2 regions of the Terribacillus jepli genome follow, and region 2 is predicted to be linked to the other one. Evidence: riboswitches for the same ligand, from Rfam matches in the RefSeq annotation. Region 2 holds a riboswitch; the other holds the start of a gene.
What was found. A riboswitch is a leader RNA that binds a small molecule or an ion and turns the genes downstream of it on or off. The one in region 2 is predicted to bind S-adenosylmethionine.
Positions count from the first base shown of each region.

Region 1: linked by a shared signal. The riboswitch ahead of AB1K91_RS12110 (MetQ/NlpA family ABC transporter substrate-binding protein) and the one ahead of AB1K91_RS04315 (methionine biosynthesis PLP-dependent protein) in region 2 are both predicted to bind S-adenosylmethionine.

Region 1 is NZ_JBFEGH010000010.1:34,576-37,990, reverse strand. Features, by position in the region: gene AB1K91_RS12115 (methionine ABC transporter ATP-binding protein) at 1-327, opposite strand, end outside; gene AB1K91_RS12110 (MetQ/NlpA family ABC transporter substrate-binding protein) at 340-1,149, opposite strand; SAM riboswitch class I at 1,242-1,349, opposite strand; gene AB1K91_RS12105 (MerR family transcriptional regulator) at 1,916-2,242, opposite strand; gene AB1K91_RS12100 (hypothetical protein) at 2,439-2,579, shown strand; gene AB1K91_RS12095 (glycerophosphodiester phosphodiesterase) at 2,617-3,415, opposite strand, start outside.
Region 2 is NZ_JBFEGH010000003.1:28,917-32,331, forward strand. Features, by position in the region: gene AB1K91_RS04305 (ABC transporter substrate-binding protein) at 1-417, opposite strand, end outside; gene AB1K91_RS04310 (M20 metallopeptidase family protein) at 430-1,626, opposite strand; SAM riboswitch class I at 1,736-1,839, opposite strand; SAM riboswitch class I at 2,025-2,128, shown strand; gene AB1K91_RS04315 (methionine biosynthesis PLP-dependent protein) at 2,208-3,308, shown strand; gene AB1K91_RS04320 (aminotransferase class I/II-fold pyridoxal phosphate-dependent enzyme) at 3,320-3,415, shown strand, end outside.

The DNA of each region.
Region 1 (3,415 bases), on a different contig from region 2:
CAGCTTCAGTGGTCTGGCAACATTCTCGTATACTGTTGCTGTCGTCAGCAGATTAAAATGCTGAAATATCATGCCGATCTTCCCTCTAGCCTTACGAAGCTGCGATTTCTTTAGTTTGGTTAGATCTACACCGTCGATGAATACTTCCCCTTCAGTCGGACGCTCCAGTAAATTGGCACAGCGGATCAGGGTACTTTTCCCTGCTCCGCTGAATCCGATCACGCCATAGATTTCACCTTTATTGATTTTCAAGGAGACGTCTTTCAACGCCTCCACCTTTTTCTTGCCGGTGGTAAAGGTTTTCGATACATTTTTTAGTTCAATCATAGTGATTCCCCCTTACCAGCTTGGAACGACGGATCCTTTGAATTCATCTTCCACAAACTGTTTTACTTCATCAGACTGGTAGATTTCTTGAAGCTTTTTCACGATTTCATCGTCCTTGTTCGCTGATCTGACAACGAAGTAGTTGGACCACGGGTTGTTTTCTGATTCCTCTGCAAAGATAGCATCATCATTGATATTCAAGTCAGCACCCATCGCAAAGTTTGTGTTGATTGCCGCTGCTGCTACTTCCGGAAGCTGGGCTGGAAGCTGGGATGCATCCAATTCAACGATTTCCAGATTCAACGGATTCTCTACGACATCTTTGGCCGTTGCAGAGTTCTCAGCCTCAGGATCCACCTTCAATATTCCTGCTGTCTCAAAGAGTTTCAATGCACGGTATTCGTTGGCAGGATCATTCGGTACAGCGATTTTGTCGCCCTCTTTCAATTCGGAAACATCAGATATCTTATCTGTATAAATACCCATCGGGAACGTAAGCGTTTTGAATACTTCTTCCAATTCATAACCTTGATTCTTCACTTGATCCTCCAGGAAAGGAAGTGTCTGATAGCTATTTGCATCCAGACTTCCGTCATCCAATGCACTGTTTGGTGTATTGTAATCATTAAAAGTCTTTATTTCGACATCGATGCCTTCATCTGCAGCGAGTTCTTGTACTTTTTCCATCACTTGCTCATGCGGGCCGCCGCTGACGCCGACCAATATTTTGTCATCTGCCAGGGCAGCAGATTTATCATTGCCGCATGCCGCTAAGAATAATGCTAATAATCCGATAAGTCCAAAGCTTAAGATTTTTTTCATGTTGCTCTCCCCTTTTTCTTCGCTGTTATCAACTACAATAAAAAAGCGCCTCTCTGGATTAAGAGAGGCGCATGTATATGTATGCACTAATTCTCTTATCTCTCAGTACGGCTAGTCGCCGTCTGCAGGAATTAGCACCTGATCACTGATCTGGTTGCCGGGCTTCATAGGACCTGTTCCTCCGCCGCTCTTGATAAGAATTTCATTATACTTTTGTTGTTGATCTGTTTGTTACTTTACCTTCCAATCTTAACATTGTCAATATAATTTCAAAAATTATAGAAAAATTGTTTCGTTGCCTTATAGGCAAGATGGGGGAGAACCGTATAAATGCAGCTATTTTGTTTGGCTACACAGACAGTATGGTTCACGTTAACATGATTACATTGGATTAAAACAAACGATTGATCAAGCTGCAGCAGACGACAGGATTCTGCTCCTTTTCCATGTCAATCTTGAGTTGAATGACGAACTCCCCCCCTGGATAGGACGGCCATTATCATATATTGAGATTGTTTGTGAAAGACTTGCGATCAAAAAGGATTGACAGTCCATTTCATCACCTAACAACGAATAGCCCGGAAAAGATGAACAAAGATCAGCAGCACTTTCCATTCATCCTCGGTAAAGATTATCGAGAACCAGTCGCGGAATCACAAAACGCAGTGAAATCATGTATTGAACTTCCCAAGCAATGTTAAAAAGCCGGATGACAGACATCCGGCCCACTGTGTACAAGGCCTCCCAACACATAAGTACACCATATCTATTCTCTTTGTATACCAAAGCGGGCATTGATTTGACCTCGCAGCATTTGCTGGCGGCTCTCTCGTTCCGCTTCCTTCCTTTTGTCCCTCAGCATCTGCTGGCGAATTTCGAAGGTTTGCACACCCTCTTCCCTTTTGTTGGCGATTTCGATCAATTGCTCTACATCTGAAAAAGAGTACTTGCGATTCCCCTTCGCTGAACGTTCCGGAAAAATGAGCTTGCGTTCCTCGTAATAACGAATTTTACGTTCGGTCAGACCAGTCAGCTCGCTCACAATGCCGATTGTGATCACTTTCCTGTTCTTATAAGAAGGCTCATTACTCATCTGTTCACCTCATCACCATGTGCTGTTACTTTATATTATACCGAAATTATCCCAGCATCCCAGCGTTATGTTAGGAAACCTAACAAACAATAAAAAAGTTCGTCAGCATCGCTTACACGTTTGATGCATCGTAATTTGGATATATGTATACTGAGCGTAACAGTGAAATAAGAGACCAGAAAGGAGCGTCATGCACGTGGCATATGATCAGGAAGCCCTTGATTTAGCCCAACAGATTGTTGAACTCGACTTGAAGCGCGATGAGTGCTGGGAGAATCTTGCAGCACTTGCTGGAGATAGAGCATTCGAACTACTTCGACTCGTTCAGAATAGATGACACGCAAAAGGAGACCTGAAATAAAGGTCTCCTTTCCTCATCTCACATAATTCGGATAATCCGTGATGATACCATCGACACCTGCACGGATAAGCGGCTGAACTTCTCCCGGCGCCCGGACTGTCCATGGCATGATACGCATTGCGCGTGAATGGATCCTGCCGACCAAGGTGTCATCAAGTGTCACATTAGTGAAATGGGTATTTACATAATCTGCATAAGCAGCAATTTTATCAAGCTTACGATTAGTAAGATCTGCACTTCTTGATGTCAGCACACCAAGCGGCACGTGCGGCAGAAGCTGCGAAAGATAAGCGACCGATCCGAAATTGAATGATTGCAGGATAACTTCTTCATGCAGCACATTAGCCAGTTCATACCGCTCCAGTAATTCCGCGCAAGCTTCCTCCACTCCGTCATAAAGTTCCGGCGATTTCAGTTCGATGAGGAACTTTGTCTTTCCCTTATACCGTTTTATTACATCCTCCAGGAGAGGGATACGCTGTCCCTCATATACGGAATCATATCCACCGCCAACATCATAGTCCTGCAAAGAAGCAAAGGCAAGGTCCTTCACATATACGGTCTCTTTTGGAGCATTGGCTGCCGTACGATTGACGGACGTATCATGTATCACGACAAGATGGCCATCCTTTGTCATCTGTACATCCAACTCGATAAAGTCTGCGTTCATCTCCACAGCCAAATCGAAAGCAGCAATTGTATTCTCCGGCGCGAATCCGGAAGCACCGCGATGAGCGATAACTGGCATGATACTTCTGTGGACAGACTGACTATCAAGCGATTTAGTAGTTATGGACTCGTACGATGGACTA
Region 2 (3,415 bases):
CGCTGTGATCTTACCAACGGATGAGACTTTCAGCCAGCGTTCGATCGAGGCTTTGGCATCCTTGGCAGTTACGCCCTGATTATTGTGGAATTTAAGTCCGTCACGAAGGGTGATCGTGTATGTTTTCTTATCCTCACTGACGGTGTAGTCGTCAGCTAGTAAAGGACGTGCCTGATAATCCTTATCCAATGCGAACAAACCTTCATAGATATGCCAGCCGATTTTTCTCGCAGCGCTTTCGCCGGAATACATCCAGTCAAGCGTGTCAGGATCTGCTGTCATCGCAACGTTCAAATCGCCGCCTTCCACAGGTTCGCCGCCGCTTGCACCGGAACCGCTGCTGGAATTGCTGGAGCACCCGAACAGGGCGATGGTGGCCGCTAAGCCGAATAGTATAAGTGCGAGTTTCTTTTTCAAGACATTTCCCCCTTAGCTTCCCAATAACGAGAATACGATTTTCGTGAATGCTTTCTCGGTGATGAGCAGTGCTCGCTCATCGATGTCGAACTTCGGATGATGATGCGGATAGTGTGTGGCGGTATCTTCATTGCGGGAGCCGACTTTGAAAAAGCTGCCGGGTTTTTCCTGCAGGTAATAAGCGAAATCCTCTGCGCCCATCCCGGTTTCAAGGTCAATTATTTGTTCTTCGCCGAATTGTTCAGAGAACAGCCGCTGCAATAAAGCAGTTTCTTCTGGATGGTTATAAAGTGCAGGATAGCCATGCAAATAATCAATGGAATAAGTGGCACCGAATCCGCTCGTAATCCCGGAAATGATTGCTTCTATCTGCTGCCTGACCTGCTTGCGGATGTCAGCATTGAATGTCCGGACTGTGCCTTCCAGTTTTGCGGTATCCGGAATGACATTGAATGCATTCCCTGACTGGAAGACACCGAGTGTCAGCACTGCAGATTCCAGCGGGCTGACTCTGCGGCTGACAATCTTCTGCAAGGCGCTTACGATATCACTGCCGATGACGATTGGATCGACTGTCTCCTGAGGAGCTGCGCCATGACCGCCTTTTCCTTGGATGGTGATCGCGAATTTATCCACAGCAGCCATTTTGAATCCTTCGCCGACACCGATCTTCCCGACAGGGGCAGCAGAGTTAAGATGAGCGCCATAGACATAGTCGACACCGTCAAGTGCACCGTCTTCTATCATTGCCTTGGCACCGCCAGGCGGGACTTCTTCAGCTGGCTGGAAAAGGAAGACAACTTTGCCTTTCAGGCTGTCCTTATGTTTGATCAATGCTTTGGCAGTCCCAAGCAAAGCAGCAGTATGACCGTCGTGTCCGCAAGCGTGCATCACGCCAGGCGTCTTGGATCGATACGCTGTTTCTTTCTCATCCTCTATCGGCAGGGCATCGAAATCGGCTCTGAGGGCAATTGTCGGTCCTGCTTCTTTTCCTGATAGTACGGCGACAATTCCATGACCGCCGATATTCGTTTGGATATCCTCATAGCCGAAGCTGCGCAGTTTATCCGCGATGAAACGGGCAGTCTCTGTCTCCTGAAAACTCAATTCGGGATGCTGATGCAGATAACGTCTCCATTCGACAACTTCCGGGAAATCACTTTCTAAATACGTATGTACTTCGGCTAGTGCCTGCTTGATGGTTTCCATCTATTACCCTCCTGTAATAATCTTGATATATCCAATGAATTTAATCGGATTTATTCTTAAAAAAAGACCCTTCTTCCGTCAGAAGAGGGCCCATTTTAAGCTTCCGCTCTTCTTATCTTCAGTGTCAAACACCTGGAATTAGCACAGTACTGCGGTCTGCAGCCTGTTGCTTTGGTTTCGTAGGGCCATTCCCTCCACCAATCTGGATAAGAAATATCAGTTGTAAAGAAAAGGATAGACCGAAAACTTCTGGGTGTCAATCCTATTTTCTGACTTTGATATGTGGTCCAGCTAAGAAATTCAATAGAAATTTTATATTTGATGGAAAATTTCAAAAAAATATTGACTGAATTTTCTTGTATGTTAACATGACTATATATTAAAAAATAAATAGTACTTTCTTATCAAGAGAGGCGGAGGGAATTGGCCCTATGATGTCTCAGCAACCAGTCTGTCATGACACGGTGCTAAATCCAAAAGGTATCCGCCTTAAAGATAAGAAGCTGATTCGGTTATCACTGAACCTTCTTCCTTTTTGGGGAGAAGGTTCTTTTTTTTTCAAGAGAAGGGTGAGAAACAATATGGGAAGTAGCTTGGAGACAACATTTGTACAGTTAGGAAATCGAAGTGATGGAGTGACAGGCGCGGTTAATCCTCCGGTTTATCTTTCCACTGCTTATGCGCATGGCGGAATCGGGCAATCAACCGGTTATGATTATTCCCGGACGAAGAACCCGACCAGGTCTGTTCTGGAAGATGGGTTCGCTGAGCTTGAAAAAGGAGATAGGGCTTTTGCCTGCAGTTCGGGTATGGCAGCCATTCAACTCGTACTATCACTTTTCCGATCTGGCGACTCATTGCTTGTACCGGAGGACATCTATGGAGGCACCTATCGACTGTTCGACTTCTATTCCAATTCATTCGGAGTGACTGCGATTTACGCTCCATTTCGAACAGTGGAAGACACAGCAGCGTTGATTACGGATAAGACAAAAGCGATTTTCCTGGAGACACCGACAAACCCTTTGATGCAGGAAATTGACATTGCAGCGTATGCGAAGTTGGCAAAAGCACACAATCTGTTGTTGATTGTCGACAATACCTTCCTGACGCCATATTTCCAGCAGCCAATTACACAAGGAGCAGATATCGTCATCCATAGTGCAACAAAATATATCGGCGGTCATAACGACGTACTGGCTGGACTCGTCGTGAGTAAAGGCGAAGAGCTATCAGAGCGTCTGTCGGTCCTGCACAACGGTACGGGTGCGGTACTATCCCCGCTTGATGCCTGGCTTCTCATCCGCGGCTTGAAGACGTTGCCACTCCGAATGCGGCAGCACCAAGCCAATGCTGAACACATCGCGGCGTATTTAAGAGAGGAGCCGAAGGTGAAGGATGTCCTCTATGCAGGTAAGGGAGGAATGCTTTCCTTTCGGGTCAAGGACAGCAAATGGGTCGATCCGTTCCTTCGCAGCCTGAACATCATTACATTTGCCGAAAGCCTTGGCGGAGTGGAGAGTTTCATCACGTACCCGATGACACAGACCCATGCGGATATCCCTGTTGAAGAAAGAGAGGCGAGGGGAATATGCGACCGGCTGCTTCGTTTCTCTGTCGGGATTGAAGAAGCGCAAGATTTGATCGGTGATTTGCAGCAAGCATTCGAAAGATTGGATTAGGAGGTCATCTTATGGGAGAACAACATTTAGAAACAGCGTGTATCCGTGGTTTACACAAAGAGCAGCCCACAGGCTCCGTGAACGTCCCGATTTATCTGTCGTCCACT